4 regions of the Streptomyces sp. NPDC041191 genome follow, and region 1 is predicted to be linked to each of the others. Evidence: riboswitches for the same ligand, from Rfam matches in the RefSeq annotation. Region 1 holds a riboswitch; each other region holds the start of a gene.

The links. Region 1 has a riboswitch for cyclic di-AMP ahead of ACZ6AQ_RS21910 (M23 family metallopeptidase). Riboswitches for the same ligand answer to the same signal wherever they lie in the genome.
Region 2: linked by a shared signal. The riboswitch ahead of ACZ6AQ_RS06425 (M23 family metallopeptidase) and the one ahead of ACZ6AQ_RS21910 (M23 family metallopeptidase) in region 1 are both predicted to bind cyclic di-AMP.
Region 3: linked by a shared signal. The riboswitch ahead of ACZ6AQ_RS23715 (LysM peptidoglycan-binding domain-containing M23 family metallopeptidase) and the one ahead of ACZ6AQ_RS21910 (M23 family metallopeptidase) in region 1 are both predicted to bind cyclic di-AMP.
Region 4: linked by a shared signal. The riboswitch ahead of ACZ6AQ_RS20635 (transglycosylase family protein) and the one ahead of ACZ6AQ_RS21910 (M23 family metallopeptidase) in region 1 are both predicted to bind cyclic di-AMP.

What each region holds. Positions count from the first base shown of each region.
Region 1 covers NZ_JBVIZC010000011.1:20,996-25,197, reverse strand. The annotation lists gene ACZ6AQ_RS21920 (MerR family transcriptional regulator) at 1-599, shown strand, start outside; gene ACZ6AQ_RS21915 (PP2C family protein-serine/threonine phosphatase) at 923-2,191, shown strand; cyclic di-AMP (ydaO/yuaA leader) riboswitch at 2,404-2,549, shown strand; gene ACZ6AQ_RS21910 (M23 family metallopeptidase) at 2,561-3,685, shown strand; gene ACZ6AQ_RS21905 (PrsW family intramembrane metalloprotease) at 3,763-4,202, opposite strand, start outside.
Region 2 covers NZ_JBVIZC010000003.1:98,330-102,531, forward strand. The annotation lists gene ACZ6AQ_RS06415 (M16 family metallopeptidase) at 1-765, shown strand, start outside; gene ACZ6AQ_RS06420 (M16 family metallopeptidase) at 792-2,159, shown strand; cyclic di-AMP (ydaO/yuaA leader) riboswitch at 2,421-2,587, shown strand; gene ACZ6AQ_RS06425 (M23 family metallopeptidase) at 2,601-3,371, shown strand; gene ACZ6AQ_RS06430 (GntR family transcriptional regulator) at 3,582-4,202, shown strand, end outside.
Region 3 covers NZ_JBVIZC010000012.1:113,345-117,546, forward strand. The annotation lists gene ACZ6AQ_RS23705 (STM4011 family radical SAM protein) at 1-453, shown strand, start outside; gene ACZ6AQ_RS23710 (SGNH/GDSL hydrolase family protein) at 440-1,252, opposite strand; gene ACZ6AQ_RS23715 (LysM peptidoglycan-binding domain-containing M23 family metallopeptidase) at 1,413-2,372, opposite strand; cyclic di-AMP (ydaO/yuaA leader) riboswitch at 2,375-2,536, opposite strand; gene ACZ6AQ_RS23720 (tyrosine-protein phosphatase) at 2,924-3,745, shown strand; gene ACZ6AQ_RS23725 (DUF6126 family protein) at 3,797-3,952, opposite strand; gene ACZ6AQ_RS23730 (helix-turn-helix domain-containing protein) at 3,976-4,202, opposite strand, start outside.
Region 4 covers NZ_JBVIZC010000010.1:85,050-89,251, reverse strand. The annotation lists gene ACZ6AQ_RS20645 (cytochrome P450 family protein) at 1-521, shown strand, start outside; gene ACZ6AQ_RS20640 (transglycosylase family protein) at 616-1,692, shown strand; cyclic di-AMP (ydaO/yuaA leader) riboswitch at 1,951-2,124, shown strand; gene ACZ6AQ_RS20635 (transglycosylase family protein) at 2,128-2,856, shown strand; gene eno (phosphopyruvate hydratase) at 3,194-4,202, shown strand, end outside.

The DNA.
Region 1 (4,202 bases):
GGCTGCAGCGGATTCTGCTGCTGCGCGAGCTGGGGCTCTCGCTGCCCGCCATCGCCGAGGTCCTCGAGGGACAGCGGGACACGTCCGCCGCCCTGCGCGCCCACCTCGCCCTTCTGGAGCAGGAGCGCGAGCGCCTCGCCCGGCAGATCGCGTCGGTGCGGACCACCCTCCGCAAGACCGAGAACGGAGAAGAGCTCATGGCCGAAGAAGTGTTCGACGGTTTCGATCACACGCGGTACGAGGAGGAGGTCACCCGGCGCTGGGGCCGGGAGGCGTACGAGAACGGCGACCGCTGGTGGCGCTCGCTCGACGCCGAGGGGAGGCGGGCGTTCATGGACGAGCAGGCCGCCATCGCCCGTGACTTCGGGAAGGCGGCGCGGGAGGGCCTGGCGGCCGGCAGCGACGAGGTGCAGGCCGTCGTGCGGCGCCAGATCGCCTGGCTGTCGGCCACCACGACGCCGACCAGGGAGTACGTGATCGGCCTCGGCCGGATGTACGTCGACGACCCCCGCTTCGCGGAGAACTACGACAAGCACGGCGAGGGCACCGCCGTGCTCGTCCGGGACGCGATGGAGATCTACGCCGAACGGAACATGTAGTTCTGGCCGGACGGCCTGTACCGGACGGCCTGTACCGGACGGCCTGTACCGGACGGCCTGTACCGGACGGCCTGTACCGGACGGCCTGTACCGGACGGCCTGTACCGGACGGCCCGTACCGGACGGCCTGTACCGGACGGCCTGTACCGGAAGACCCGTACGGGCCGCCCCCCGGCCCCCGGCCGATCCCGTACTCCGCTTCCCGCCCCGGTGTCCCGGTACGCCACTCGGCCGTACGGGAGTCGCCGTTCCCCGGCGCGGCGGCCACCCTGGGAGGGCGCGGTGCGGGGCCGCGGGCGGTCGGACCGGGCAGGAGAGTTCAGGTGGGGCACCCCCTAGGATCGGCGGACCGCGGGCGGCGGGACGCCGAGGGCCGTACCCGGCGGGACGCCGGAGGGAGCGCCGCGCCCGGTCGTTCCCGGCGGGCCGGCGGGGGCGTACCCGCGTACGGCGGTGCCCGGTGGTTCATCCGCCTGCTGCCGCCGCTGATCATCGCGGGCGGTGTCGCCTTCGACCTGGCGACCCCCGCCCCGTACACCGCCTCCCCGATGCTCGCCGCCGCCCCGCTGGTCGCCGCGCCCTTCTTCTCCCTGCTCACGACCCTTCTCACCGGGATTACCGCCGTTCTCGCCTCGGTCGGGCTCTACCTCGGCAACAACGACGTGACCCGTGCCCCGGCCGTCGCCGAGACCCTGACCGTGTTCACCGTCTCCGGACTCGCCCTCTTCATCAACCGGGTGGTGCGCCGCAGCGGCGAACGGCTCGCGTCGGCCCGGGTCATCGCGGAGAACGCGCAGAAGGCGGTGCTGCCGACGCCCCCCGAGCGGATCGGCGGGCTCTGGTGCGCCGCCCGCTACGAGGCGGCGCAGGCGGACGCGTTCGTCGGTGGCGACCTCTTCGCCGTACAGGACACCCCCTACGGGGTGCGGCTCGTGGTCGGGGACGTGCGGGGCAAGGGGATGGAGGCGGTCGAGGCCGTCGCCGTCGTCATCGGGGCCTTCCGGGAGGCGGCCGAGCAGGAGCGGTCCCTGGAGGACGTGGCGCAGCGGCTCGAACGGGCGCTGACCCGGGAGGGCACCCGGCGGGAGGGCCTGGACGCCTTCGAGGGATTCACCACCGCCGTCCTGGCCGAGATCCCGCGCGCCGACGGCAACGGAGCCTTCGACGGTTTCGTACGGGTCGTCAACCGGGGGCACCCGCCCCCGCTGGTGCTGCACGGGGACGGCCGGGTCGAACCGGTGGAACCGGGCCGGCCGGCGCTGCCGCTCGGCATGGGGGACCTGGCGTCGTGGCCGGACCGGGCCGAGGCGCGCCCCTACCCGCCGGGCACGACGCTGCTCTTCTACACCGACGGCCTCTCGGAGGCGCGGAACGCGGCCGGGGTCTTCTACGACCCGGTGGCACGGCTGGCCGGACGGATCTTCCCGGGGCCCGAGGAACTCCTCGACGCGCTCGTGGACGACGTACGCCTCCACACGGGCGGCGGGGCGACGGACGACATGGCCCTGCTCGCGCTGAGCCGGCCCGAGGAGGGGCGGCGGGAGCGGCGACGGACGATGCAGGTGCTGCACCGGGACGGTCACCACCCGTAGTCGAGAGGTGTCACGGGGATAACGATTGACAAAACGTCAGATCGCGAAGGGTTTGGGGGTCTCGCGCCGTGCCCTGGTGAAGGGGGGTCAAGTCGGGACAGTTCCTGCCAATTCAATGAATGATCAAGGGGAACGGCTTGGAAACGGGACCCCCTGTCTATTAACGTTCGATAACGCAGCGCGGTCGTCCCCGCCGTCGCAAGAGACGGCACCGTGCGCGTGCGCCGAATCCCGCAAGGGAACCGGGGAACCACCATTTGGGGTGAATCGAGCCCGTCGCACCCGTGCGGCGCGCCCGTAGGAGACCTTCCTGCTCCGAACCCGTCAGCTAACCCGGTAGGCGAGAAGGAAGGAAAGGAGTGCGCCTCCGTGGCGTCCAACCCCCCTGCCCCCGAAGCCCCCTTCGACGCCTTCGGTGGTGGTGCGGCTCCCTCCGACCCTGACACCGAGTGGAATCCCACCGAGGACTCCCTCCGCGACCGGAGCCGTTCCGGCCGGCACCGGGTCGTCAAGCAGCGCTCCCCCTTCGCCCGTTCCTCCACCGTCCTCGGCGTCGGCGTCATCGCGGCCGTCGGCGCGGGCGGCCTCGCCACCGCGCAGGACAAGCCCCCGGTGGCCATCTCGCTCCCGGACCTCCCGGACCTCGACCTGCCGGACGCCCACGACCTGCCCGGCATCGGCTCCCTCCTGCCCGAGGAGGAGCGGGAGGCGGTCGCCGAGGACCGCGTCAACCCGAACCCGCTGACCTCCACCGCGTACACCACCGGCGCCGACGGGCGGACCGGCGGGGCCGGGCAGGTCACGCGGGCCTCCCTGAAGGCCGACGTCCCGAGCGCCACCGACGCGGGTGAGGCCCTGCGCACCCGCATCCTCCAGCAGGCCGAGCAGCAGCAGGCGTCCGCCGACGCGGCCGAGAGGGCCGCGGCGGAGAAGGCGGCGGCCGAGAAGGCCGCGGCGGAGGCGAAGGCCAAGGCGGACGCGGCGGAGAAGGCGGCCGCCGAGGCGCGGGCGAAGGCCGAGGCGGAGGCCAAGGCGAAGGCGGAGGCCGCCGCCAGGGCGAAGGCCGAGGCCGAGCGCCTCGCCGAACTCGCCGCGAGCTACTCGCTCCCCCTCTCCTCGTACTCCATCACCGCCACCTACATGCAGTCCGGTTCGATGTGGTCCTCCGGCCACCACACGGGCCTCGACTTCGCGGCCTCCGCCGGCACCCCGCTCAAGGCGGTGCACGGCGCCACGGTGAAGTCGGCCGCCTGGTCCGGTTCCTACGGCTACCGGATCGTCCTGGAGCTGGAGGACGGCACCGAGGTCTGGTACTGCCACCTCTCGTCCATGACGGTCGGCGCGGGCCAGACCGTGTCCACCGGCGAGACCATCGGCCGCGTCGGCGCCACCGGCAACGTCTCCGGCGCCCACCTCCACCTGGAGGTGCACCCCGGCGGTGGCGACGGCGTCGACCCGGGCGCGTGGCTGCGCTCGAAGGGCCTCACGGTCTGAGGACCCGGAGGCCCGGGGACCCGAGGACCCGAGGACCCGGGAACCCGGGCCCCGTCGGGCCCGGAGTTCCCGGCGTACTACCTCCGGTACGGGTTGTAGTCGCCGTAGTCCAGGTACTGCGGCGGCGCCCACACCCGTCCCGTCGCCCGGGCCGCGTACGTCAGCGCGGGCGAGGCGATCGCGCGGCGCTGCCACAGGTGGTGGAGCAGTTCCTGCTCGCGGGCCGCGAAGTCGGGCCCGGCCGTGCCGCGCCGGGCCCGGTCGCGCAGGAACGCGAGGGTCGTCGCGAAGGACTCGTACTCGCCGACGGTCCGGGCGGCCCGCTCGCCGTACGTCCGGGCGGCGACGGCACGGGCCGCCCGGCGGGCCCGCATCGAGGAGAGCGCGAGCGGTTCGGCGGGGGAGAGCCAGCCGGCCGCCGCGTACGCCGGCAGCTCCCCGGCTATCGTCCGCAGCTCCCGCTGCCTGCTCCACACCGCGAGCCAGGTCAGCAGTCCGAAGGCGGGCATCATGAACG
Region 2 (4,202 bases), on a different contig from region 1:
ACGTACTACGCCCCGAACAACGCGGTGCTCTCCGTCGTCGGCGACATCGACCCGGAGCGGACCCTCGCCTGGATCGAGAAGTACTTCGGCTCCATCCCGTCCCACGACGGCAAGCCGGTCCCGCGCGACGGCTCGCTGCCCGACGTCATCGGCGAGCAGCTCCGCGAGGTCGTCGAGGAGGAGGTGCCGGCGCGCGCTCTGATGGCCGCCTACCGGCTGCCGCACGACGGCACGCGCGCGTGCGACGCCGCCGACCTGGCCCTGACGGTCCTGGGCGGCGGGGAGTCCTCCCGCCTGCACAACCGCCTGGTCCGCCGCGACCGCACGGCCGTCGCCGCCGGTTTCGGCCTGCTGCGGCTCGCCGGGGCGCCCTCGCTCGGCTGGCTGGACGTCAAGACGTCCGGAGGCGTCGAGGTCCCGCAGATCGAGGCGGCCGTCGACGAGGAGCTGGCCCGGTTCGCCGCCGAGGGGCCCACGGCCGAGGAGATGGAGCGCGCCCAGGCCCAGTTGGAGCGCGAGTGGCTGGACCGGCTGGGCACCGTCGCGGGCCGTGCCGACGAACTGTGCCGGTTCGCCGTGCTGTTCGGCGACCCGCAGCTCGCCCTCACCGCCGTCGACCGGGTCCTCGACATCACCGCCGAGGAGGTGCGGGAGGCCGCCGCGGCCCGGCTGCGCCCCGACAACCGCGCGGTGCTCGTCTACGAGCCGGTGGCCACCGAACAGAGCGAGAGCGACAGCGACGAGGAAGAGGGGGCGGACCAGTGACCGACGCTGCCGTGTCTTTGACGAGCATGGAGTTCCACCCGCGGCCGACGCCGGGCACCGCACGCCCCTGGGCCTTCCCGGCCCCGGACCGCAGTGCCCTGGAGAACGGCCTGACCGTGCTCACCAGCCACCGCCCCGGCCAGCAGGTCGTGGCCGTGGAGCTGTTCCTGCCGGCCCCGCTGGACGCCGAACCTGCCGGTCTCGACGGCGTCGCCACCATCATGGCCCGCGCGCTTTCCGAGGGCACGGACCGGCACACCGCCGAGGAGTTCGCGGCCGAGCTGGAGCGCTGCGGCGCCACGCTCGACGCGCACGCCGACCACCCCGGCGTACGGGTCTCCCTGGAGGTGCCGGTCTCCCGGCTGCCCAAGGCGCTCGGTCTGCTCGCCGAGGCGCTGATCGCCCCGGCGTTCCTGGAGACCGAGGTCGAGCGCCTGGTGCGCAACCGCCTCGACGAGATCCCGCACGAGACGGCCAGCCCGGCCCGCCGGGCCGCCAAGCAGCTGTCCAAGGAGCTGTTCCCGGCCGAGTCCCGGATGTCCCGGCCGCGCCAGGGCACCGAGGAGACCGTCGCGGCGATCGACGCCGCCGCGGTCCGCGCGTTCTACGCGGCGCACGTGCGGCCCGCCACGGCGACCGCCGTGGTCGTGGGCGACCTGACCGGGGTGGACCTGGAGAAGGTCCTGGCGGAGACGCTGGGCGCCTGGACCGGCGAGCCGGGCGAGCCGCTTCCGATGCCGCCGATCACCGCCGACGACACCGCGCGGGTCGTCGTCGTGGACCGCCCCGGCGCCGTCCAGACCCAGCTGCTCATCGGCCGGATCGGTCCCGACCGGCACGCCAGCGTCTGGCCGGCCCAGGTCCTCGGCACGTACTGCCTGGGAGGGACCCTGACCTCGCGTCTGGACCGGGTCCTGCGCGAGGAGAAGGGCTACACGTACGGCGTGCGGGCCTTCGGCCAGGTGCTCCGCTCCGACGCCGGGGGGAACGGCGCCGCGATGCTCGCCATCAGCGGCTCCGTGGACACTCCCAACACGGGCCCGGCCCTGGACGACCTGTGGAAGGTGCTGCGCACCCTGGCCGCCGAGGGGCTCACGGACGCCGAGCGGGAGACGGCCGTGCAGAACCTGGTGGGGGTGGCGCCGCTCAAGTACGAGACGGCCGCCTCCGTCGCCGGAACGCTCGCCGACCAGGTCGAGCAGCACCTCCCGGACGACTTCCAGGCGCAGTTGTACGCGCGCCTGGCCGAGACGGGCACCGTGGAGGCGACCGCCGCCGTCGTCAGCGCCTTTCCGGTGGACCGGCTCGTCACCGTCCTGGTGGGTGACGCGGCGCAGATCGCGGAGCCGGTGCGCGCGCTCGGCATCGGTGAGGTCACCGTCGTCAGCGGCTGACCGTCCCCCGCGGGGACGGCGGTCCACCACCGCCGTCCCCGCGACCGGGGCCCGGACATGACGGCCCATCAGGAAAATTCCTTGTGGGAAGGGCATCCGCGGAGGGGTTCCCGCAAGGGAATTGTCCGTATTGGCGGCAAGAGTGATCCTCTGCCCTGTGGCATGTCTTACAAAAGGCCCTGTTCGGTTGGTGATCGACTGGCGACCCGCTTACCGTCGATCCGGCTGTTCGCCAGTCGTACCCGCCGCACCCGCGGCACCGGACAGCCATCGCCGAGTCCCCGTCAGGCGCGAGCCCAGGGGAGCCGGGGACCCGCACGCAGTCCCTGGGGTGAATCGGACGCCTTCGTTCCGTACGGAGGGGCCCGTAGGAGACCTTCCTGCTCCGAACCCGTCAGCTAACCCGGTAGGCGAGAAGGAGGGAAAGGAAACAGCGTCTTCATGGCGTTCACCCGTGCCACCGGGAAGCATCGTGGTCCGAGCCGGATGGCGCGCCGCAGCGCCGGCATCGCCGGCGTCGCGACGCTGGCCACCACCGGCGTCATCGGAACCCTCGCCTCCCCGGCGCTCGCCGCCGACACGGACCACCGTTCACCCGAGGACACCGGTCTCATCGAGGTGATCACCGAGGACTCCCTCGTCGACCGCGTCAACGCCCAGGCCGCCGCCCAGGACCGGCAGGCGTTCGAGGCCGCCGCCGAGGCGAAGGTCCGGGCCGAGGCGAAGCGCAAGGCCGAGGCCCGCGCCAAGGAGATCCGCGAGGCGAAGGAGCGCGCCGCCCGTGAGGCCGAGCGCCGCCGCCTGAACTCCTTCCAGCTCCCGATCGCCGGTTCGTACGTCTCCACCGCCTACAAGACCGGCGGTTCGCTCTGGTCCTCCGGCAGCCACTCCGGCATCGACTTCCACGCCGACTACGGCAGCCGTGTCGTCTCCGTCGGCTCCGGCACCGTCGTCGAGACCGGCTGGGGCGGCGCGTACGGCAACAACATCGTCATCCGGATGAACGACGGCACGTACACCCAGTACGGTCACCTCTCCTCCATCGGGGTGTACGTCGGCCAGACCGTCGAGCCGGGCCAGCAGATCGGCGTCTCGGGCTCGTCCGGCAACTCGACCGGCCCGCACCTCCACTTCGAAGCGCGCACGAGCCCCGAGTACGGCTCCGACATCGACCCGGTCGCCTACCTCCGCGCCCGCGGCGTCACCGTCTGACACCGTCGCCCCTCCGCGCGTCCCCGGCCCCGGGGCCCCGCCTCGGGAAAGCCCCGGCCCGTACTGGGCCGGGGCTTTTCTTCGGCCGGAACGCGTCCGTGGAATCCGGCGGGGCATCGGAAATTCCGGCGGGCTGCAATAGAGTCGTGGCACGGGCGCGGAAAAGGCGCCGCCCGAATGGACTCGCGCGGACCAAGGCGGAGGTCGGACATGCGTATTCCCGCGCATTCGGTGTGCACGGCGATCCGGGACGACATCGTCTCCGGCGTCTTCGCGCGGGGGAGCCGGCTGACCGAGGAGCAGCTCGCCCGCAGGTACGGGGTCTCTCGCGTCCCGGTCCGCGAGGCGCTGCGCACCCTGGAGTCCGAGGGCTTCGTCCTCACCCGGCGCCACGCGGGCGCGCACGTGGCCGAGCCCACCGAGCGGGAGGCGGCCGACCTGCTCGACATGCGGACGCTGCTCGAACCGCTGGGAGCCGCGCGGGCCGCGCAGCGGCGCACCGAGGCCCACCTCAAGGTGCTGCGCGGCCTGGTCAGGCTGGGGCAGGAGAGGGCCGGACGGGGCCGGGACGAGGACCTGCGCCCGCTCGGCGGCTGGTTCCACGAGACGCTCGCGCAGGCGTGCGGCAGTCCGGCCCTGACGGCGCTGCTCACCCAGTTGCGGCACAAGATCGCCTGGGTGTACGCGGTCGAGCGGCCCGCCCGGCCGGCGGACGTCTGGGCCGAACACGGCGCGATCGTGGACGCCGTGGCGCGCGGTGACGCGGAGCGGGCGAGGGCGCTGACCGCGCTGCACGCGGAGCGCTCGCTGTCGCTGCACCGGCTCAAAGGG
Region 3 (4,202 bases), on a different contig from region 1:
CGGTTCAGCGTGGGCGTGGTCGGTCTCCCCGCGCACCTGGAGGAGGCGCGGCGGCTGCGGGAGGCGCTGCCGCCGCACGTGTACCTGTGGGTGAACGCGGCCGAGGGGCACGCGTACACCGACGCGGAGGCCGCGCGGTGGACGGAGCTCGACCCGCTCTTCCCGTACAGCCGGCATCCGCACCGTTCGGCGGGGCTGCCGTGCCGTACCGGCGAGTCGGTGATCTCGGTGGACGGCGGGGGGACGGTGCGGCGCTGCCACTTCGTCAGGGCGGAGCTGGGGAACCTGTACGACGGTTCGTACCGCGCCGCCCTGCGCCCCCGCGCCTGCCCCCTCGCCGTCTGCGACTGCCACATCGGCTACGTCCACCTGGAGACGCTGCCGCTGTACGACGTGTTCGCCGGCGGGGTCCTGGAACGGATCCCCGCCGTGCCGCCCGCTACAGGGAGATGAGGTCTCCCAGGGGCATCAGGTCGGGGCGCTTGGCCGCGACGCGGTCCCCGGAGCTCTCGCCGCGCAGCCGGCGCCCGATCCAGGGGACGAGGTGCTCCCTCGCCCACTGGATGTCGTCGCGGCGCACTTCGAGCGTGCCGCGCGGCGGGACCGGCGGCCACGCCTGGTCGGGGTCGGCGGGCACCGGGATGCCGAGGACCTGGGCGGCGCGCAGGGCGACCCGGGTGTGTCCCTCGGGCGAGAGGTGCAGGCGGTCGCCGTCCCAGGCCCGCCGGTCCTGGACGGACCTCAGGGACCACAGGTCGAGGACGGGGCAGCCGTGGCGGTCCGCGATGGCGCGGACGTGCGCGGTGTAGGTGGCGATCTTGCCGCGCAGGTGCCGGAGCACGGGGACGTCGCGGGTGTCGAAGCCGGTGGTCACCATGACGGTTCCCACGGCGGAGGTCAGGTCGGCGACGGCGCGCTCGAAGCGCTCGGCCACGTGGTCGGGGTCGCTGCCGGGACGGATGATGTCGTTGCCGCCCGCGCAGAAGGTCACCAGGTCGGGGGCGAGTTCCTTCGCCCGGGGGACCTGTTCCGCCACGATCTGGTCGAGGAGCCGCCCGCGTACGGCCAGGTTGGCGTAGCGGAAGGTGTCCTGCTCCGGCAACCGGTCGGCGAGCAGGACCGCGAAGCGGTCCGCCCAGCCGACGTACGTCCCGTTGGGGCCGGGGTCTCCGACGCCCTCGGTGAAGCTGTCACCGATCGCCGTGTACGACCCGAATGCGTTCTTGTCTCTTGATCTCGAATCGTCTGCCACGGGCGCCCATCCTTCCTTCTCGCGTGTGACCTACGCGACCGTAAGGAGGGGTTGACGACGGGTGAGATATGCCACCGATAAAGATTCCGCCAAAACGGAATACGCCGGCGGCCCGGCACTTTCGTGCCGGGCCGCCGGAAAGGGGTTTCGCCGGTGCGCGTCAGACGGAGACGCCGTGTCCGCGCAGATAGGCCAGCGGGTCGATGTCCGAGCCGTAGCTCGGCGAGGTGCGGATCTCGAAGTGCAGGTGCGGGCCGGTGGAGTTGCCGGTGGAACCGGAGAGGCCGATCTGCTGACCGCCGGTGACGGACTGGCCGGCCGAGACCGCGAGGGAGGAGAGGTGGGCGTACTGCGAGTACTTGCCGTCCGCGTGCTTGATGACGACCTCGTTGCCGTACGAGCCGCTCCAGCCGGCGGAGACGACCGTGCCGGCGCCGACGGCGCGGACGGTGGTGCCGGAGGAGGCGATGAAGTCGACACCGGTGTGATAGCCGGAGGACCACATGGCGCCGGAGGCGCGGTACGGGGTGGAGAAGCCGCCGGTGACGGGGGCGACCCAGCCGGAGGAGGAGCCGGACGGGCCCTCGGGCGCGTCCGCGGTGGTGACGGCCGGGGCGGCGGCGCGGCGGGTCTCGCGGGAGGCGCGCGGGGTGTCGTCGCCCTTGCCGGAACTCCGGGTGCCCGGGGCGCTCTTCGGGCCGGTGGGGGCGGAGCCCTCGGCGCCGACGGTGAGCTTCATGCCGGGCATGATGAGGGAGGGGTCCGCGCCGATGGTCCGGCGGTTGTCCTCGTAGAGCTTCTGCCAGCCGCCCGTGACGTGGTGGTCGGCGGCGATCTTCGACAGGTAGTCGCCGCGGACGACGGCGTACGTCGTCGGGGCGGCCTTCGCGGGGGCCTGGGCGGCCTTCGCGGGGACGGCCTGCACGGGGGTGGCCCGCACCTGGGCGGCGGCCACGACGGCCGGGGCGGGGGCGGCGGCCGGGGCGGCCTGCTCGGCGGCGTGGGCCCCCGTGGCGCCGATGAGCGGGAGGGCCACGACGGCGCCTCCCGTACCGGCGGCGGCGAATCCGCGGGTGAGGAGGTTGTTCTTCGGGCGGCGGTGCTTACCCTTCGCGGGCATGTCGAATTCCTCTCCGGCGCCTGCGAGGTGAGCTGTCGGGTTCGGACTGGAGATGTCCGGCCGCGTTCTCACGCGACTTCACCCCGAGCCGTCCTGTGTCACGGGACCGGCGTACTTCCTGGGTCCCCCGCTCCTGCCACGCATGGGATGGGTGGAATTCCGGACGGTGGCAGGATTCGGCGGTCCGACCGGATTGACGGTGACGCTAGACGAGCGGAGTCGGCGCGAACAAGCCGTTCTTCGGTCCCGGGGATTCCGCGCTAGATCATCACGAGGCGATCACGGTCACCCTCCGTGGATGACGGTCCTTCGATTTCCCTGTGCCGTACGGAAATCACGTCGTCCCCCCGGCCACGATCCGTCACTTCTATGACGCTGCTCACGCGCCTTTCCCCATCTCGCCCCAACCGGGGCTTGTCATAACCAAGGCCCTAATTCGGACAGTTCACCCATTACCGTCCGAGGGGGTGCGCCGCGCGCCTCCCGCCCGGATGATTGCCCCAGGAACCCGTCCCGCGCCGGACACCCGAACGCCGACCCCAGGAGCATCCGTGACGCAGCAGCTGCCGCAGGTCCCGCCCGCCGAAGCCGTCGAGCCCGAGCTTGCGGGGGTCCGCAACTTCCGGGACGTGGGCGGCCTGCCGACGACGGACGGGCGTGCCGTCCGCCCCGGGCGCCTCTTCCGCAGCGGTCACCTGGCCCACGCGACCGAGGCCGACGCCGCCTTCCTCGCCTCGCTGGGCCTGCACACCGTCTTCGACTTCCGCAACGAGGCCGACCGGCGGATCGAGGGCGCGGACGTCGAACTGCCCGGCGTGCGCAACGTGAACATACCGCTCAACGACCCGGCCGACGGCAAGGAGTTCTGGAGGCTGGTGCGCGACGGCGGGGTCGCACAGCTGCGGGAGGTCCTCGGTGACGGCAGGGCGGCCGCCCGGATGTCCGATTCGTACCGGCGGATGGTGGTCGAGCGGACCGCGGAGCACAGCCGGATCCTGCACTCCATGGCGGAGGAGAGCGTGCCGGCGCTCATGCACTGCGCGGCGGGGAAGGACCGCGCCGGGCTCGCCGTCGCGATCACCCTGCTCGCCGTCGGGGTCGACCGGGCGGCGATCGAGGCCGACTACGTGAAGTCGAACGAGCCGCACCGCCGCTACAAGGTGCGCCGGGGCTCCACCGCCCCGGACGCCATGGGGCCCGAGGTGATGGAGCTGCTGAGCCCGCTCTTCGACGCGCGGGCGGAGTACCTGCGGGCCGCCTTCGAGACGATCGACACGACCTGGGGCTCGGTGGACGCCTACCTCGCCGAGGGGCTGGGCCTGGCTCCGGAGACGCGCGAACGGCTGCGGGAGCGGCTGCTCACGGAGGCGTAGGCCGGGACCGGGCGGCACCCGCCCCGCCGGTTCCGCCGCGGGGCCCCCGCCCTACTGGTTCTGCCCGCCCAGCATGAAGAGCAGGTAGAGGAAGCCGGCGAAGAGGTGACCGGCGATCAGGTAGGCGAAGAGGCGGAGCACCAGGCCCTTGGGGAACTTGCCTTCCCCGCGCTCCTCGCCGGTGACGGGTGCGGACTTCTCGGACATGTCAGTCCTTTCCTTGGGATGCGTCACGAAGGGCGGCGTCGGTGCGGGGTCCCGTCGCCGAGGCACAGCTCGGCGACGGGGCTCTGCAGGAGGGTGTGGACGAAGAGCAGCTCGGCCCCGCCGGGAGTGGCGGCGCCGATCCGGTGGGGGGTGAGCGAGTCGAAGTGGGCGCCGTCCCCGGGGTCGAGGACGTGGACCGCCTCCCCGAGCGCGAGCCGCACCCGGCCCTCCAGGACGTGGATCCACTCCT
Region 4 (4,202 bases), on a different contig from region 1:
GGAACGGGCTCTACGCGCTGCTGCGCCACCCCGGGCAGCGGGAACGGCTGCAGGCGTCCCTCGCCGCCGGGGAGACCGGCCTCCTGGAGACCGGGATCGAGGAGCTGCTGCGGTACGACGGGCCCGTGGAGATGGCGACCTGGCGGTACGCGACGCGGGCGCTGACCATCGGCGGGCGGGAGATCCCGGCGGGGGACCCGGTGCTCGTGGTGCTCGCCGCCGCCGACCGGGACCCGGAGCGGTTCGACGGGCCCGACACGCTCGACCTCGCCCGGCGCGACAACCAGCACCTCGGGTACGGCCACGGCATCCACTACTGCCTGGGCGCGCCGCTCGCCCGCCTCGAAGGGCAGACGGCCCTGGCGACCCTGCTGACCCGTCTGCCGGACCTGGCGCTCGCCGTCGATCCGGCCGGACTGCGGTGGCGCGGGGGGCTCATCATGCGTGGTTTGCGCACCCTTCCGGTGGAGTTCTCCCCCTCCGTACCGGTCCTTCCGGCTGACGGCGTGTCAGAAATGTGATCTTCACGTGATCGGGGAGCCATCGACTTGTGACGGACGTTCGAATGCGGCTACGTTTCGCGGCAGTCTCAGCCGTCACGCGAAAGGCGCTTCTATGCGTTCCGGGAACGGACGACACCGTCGCCCCCGTCAGGCCCCCGCCCTTGTCGTCGCCGCCGGGGTGACCGGATCGGCCATGGCGCTGCCGCTGCTCGCCACCGGGTCCGCCTCCGCCGCCGACGCCGCCACCTGGGACCGGGTCGCGGAGTGCGAGTCCGGGGGGCAATGGAGCGCCAACACCGGCAACGGGATGTACGGCGGACTCCAGTTCACCCAGGAGAGCTGGGAGCGCCACGGCGGTCTGGTGTACGCGCCCAGCCCCGACCTCGCCAGCCGGGCCCAGCAGATCGCGGTGGCCGAGAAGGCCCTCGCCAAGGGCAGTGCCGAGTGGGCCACCTGCGCCCCGATCGCGGGCCTGGCGAACGACGGGAAGGCCACCGGGGTGGACCCGGGCCCGGTCACCGTTCCCGTCTCCCCCGTGAAGCCCGTCCCCGAGTCGGGCTGGAACGCGGGCGGATCGGGCGCCCCCGCCGCTCCGGAGACCGTGGCGCCCGAAGCGGCCGAGAGGTCCGCGCCCCCCGCCGCCACCGTCACGCCCGCGACGCCCGCCTCCCCGACCGCGCCGGCCGCCCCGGTCACTCCGGTGCCTCCCGCCACGCCGGGCGCGCCGACCGGAACGACCTCCCCGACCGTGCCGGTCACTCCGGCCGTGCCCGACACATCCGTTACGCCCGTTACGCCCGGTACGCCGGAGGGTGGTGAGGTGTCGGTCACGCCCGGCACCGGCAAGCACCGGGGCGGGGCGGACCCGCAGGAAAGCATCAAGTCGGGCACTTCCGTCGAATCCGGCAGACATGCCTCGGGCGAGGATAAGCTCGCCGAAAACCCTGCGGGCACTCCGGTGACCGGGGGGGTGAAGAATTCGGGCGTAACGGACAGTCAGGGCTCTTCGGGTGAATACGTCGTGCGTCCGGGTGACAGCCTGTCGGACATCGCGCGGGCGAACGAACTCCCCGGCGGGTGGACGGCCCTCTATGACGCCAACAAGCGGACCGTGGGGACCGATCCGGACCTCATCCTGCCTGGTCAGAACCTCGAACTGACGCCGGCTCCGAACCCGGCGGCGGGGTAGTTCGGGAGCTTCTGTCCGGATCCATGCGAGTGAGACATGGGTCTCTTTGTCCCAACTGGCGTGTCGTGCCCGGAAGCTCTGCTTCCGTCACCTCCCACCTGCGCAAACGGGCCCCACTGGAGGGCAAGGAGAGGCGAAATTAGTCATATGAGCCTCTTTGAACTTCGGGGGGGTCTGTGCGTACGGTCGTCATCGCTCGCCACCGCGGGCCCCTTCGACCGAAACGCCGAATCCTGCCGTCGGTCGTGGGGAACAGTCGTCGCGCAAGCGCCGAAGGCAGGAGCGGGGGACCCAAGGTAAGCGCCGGCCCCGGCCGTTGAGACAGACGGCCGACGATCGGCTTGGGGTGAAGCCGCGTGCTAGGACACGCGGCCGGGCAACTCATTGGCCCGAACCCGACAGCTCACCTCGCAGGCGTCGGTGAGGAGAAACTCCATGCTGTTTTCCGCCAAGGGCAAACACCGCCGTCCCTCCAAGGCCACCCAGGTCGCCGCGCTCGTCGGCGTCACCGGTGTCGCCGTCGCCGCCCCGCTGATGACCGCGGGCGCCGCCTCGGCCGCCACGGCCTCCGAGTGGGACCGCGTCGCCCAGTGCGAGTCCGGTGGCAACTGGTCCATCAACACCGGCAACGGCTTCTACGGCGGCCTCCAGTTCACGTCCTCCACCTGGGCCGCGTACGGCGGCACCGCCTACGCCCCGCGCGCCGACCAGGCGTCGAAGTCCCAGCAGATCGCCGTCGCCGAGAAGGTCCTCGCGGGCCAGGGCAAGGGCGCCTGGCCGCACTGCGGCGTCGGCCTCTCGGGCGCCTCGTACGGCGGCTCCGCCGAGAGCGCGACGGAGCAGGAGAAGCCCGCGAAGAAGCAGCGGACGCAGAAGCGCTCGACCGAGCAGCCGACCACCCGCAGCGAGCAGCGCCAGGCCCCGAAGAAGGCCGAGAAGCGCCACGACGCTCCGGAGTCCGCCCGGAAGACCGTCACCACCCCGACCGGCGAGACGGTCAAGAAGGGCGACGGCGAGTACAAGGTCGTCGCCGGCGACACCCTCAGCAAGATCGCCGAGGCGCAGGGCGTCGAGGGCGGCTGGGCCCGGCTCTTCGAGCTGAACGACGACGTCGTCGAGAACGCCGACCTGATCTACCCGGGTCAGCAGCTCCACCTGAAGTGAGTCCGGCGGGTCGCGTGAGTCCGGCGGCTCACGCGGCCCCGACGGCCCTCCCGCGGTGACCACCCCGGTCCGGCGCGCCCTCCCCCGTGCGCGCCGGACCGGGGTTCCCCCTTTTCCCGGGCCGGGTCCGCTCGTACGGGAGTACGGGTCCCATGACGGTTACCAACCAGTAGATACGGGGTGATTCGCCCCCATGCGCGTGCCCTTGGGTCCTTTTTCGTCCCAGGGTGCGGGCGCCCGGCCGACCGGAGCCCCCGGGACGGTTAGGCTCTTGCCGCAAGGCCGAGCGACCCCGCACCGACCTTGCGTCACATCCAGCGTCACATCCCAGAAGGAGATGCTCGTGCCGTCCATCGACGTCGTCGTAGCCCGGGAAATCCTGGACTCCCGAGGCAACCCCACGGTCGAGGTCGAGGTCGGCCTCGACGACGGCAGCACCGGCCGTGCTGCCGTCCCGTCCGGCGCCTCCACCGGTGCGTTCGAGGCCCTGGAGCTCCGCGACGGCGACCCCGGCCGCTACCAGGGCAAGGGCGTCGAGAAGGCCGTCCTCGCCGTCATCGAGCAGATCGGCCCGGAGCTGGTCGGCTACGACGCCACCGAGCAGCGCCTGATCGACCAGGCCATGTTCGACCTGGACGCCACCCCGGACAAGTCCTCGCTCGGCGCCAACGCCATCCTCGGCGTCTCCCTCGCCGTCGCGCACGCCGCCTCCGAGGCCAGCGACCTCCCGCTCTTCCGCTACCTGGGCGGCCCGAACGCGCACCTGCTGCCCGTTCCGATGATGAACATCCTGAACGGCGGGTCGCACGCCGACTCCAACGTGGACATCCAGGAGTTCATGATCGCCCCGATCGGCGCGGAGTCCTTCTCCGAGGCCCTGCGCTGGGGCACCGAGGTCTACCACACCCTCAAGGCCGTCCTGAAGCGCAAGGGCCTCTCCACCGGCCTCGGCGACGAGGGCGGCTTCGCCCCGAACCTGGAGTCCAACCGCGCCGCCCTCGACCTCATCCTCGAGGCGATCAAGGAAGCCGGCTACGCCCCGGGCAAGGACATCGCGCTCGCCCTCGACTGCGCCGCCTCCGAGTTCTACAAGGACGGCGCGTACGAGTTCGAGGGCAAGTCCCGCTCGGCCGCCGAGATGACCGAGTACTACGAGGAGCTGGTCTCCGCGTACCCGCTGGTCTCCATCGAGGACCCGCTGTTCGAGGACGACTGGGAGGGCTGGAAGGCCATCACCGACAAGCTCGGCACCAAGGTGCAGCTCGTCGGCGACGACCTGTTCGTCACCAACCCGGAGCGCCTGGCCCGCGGCATCGAGGAGGGCAGCGCCAACGCCCTGCTCGTCA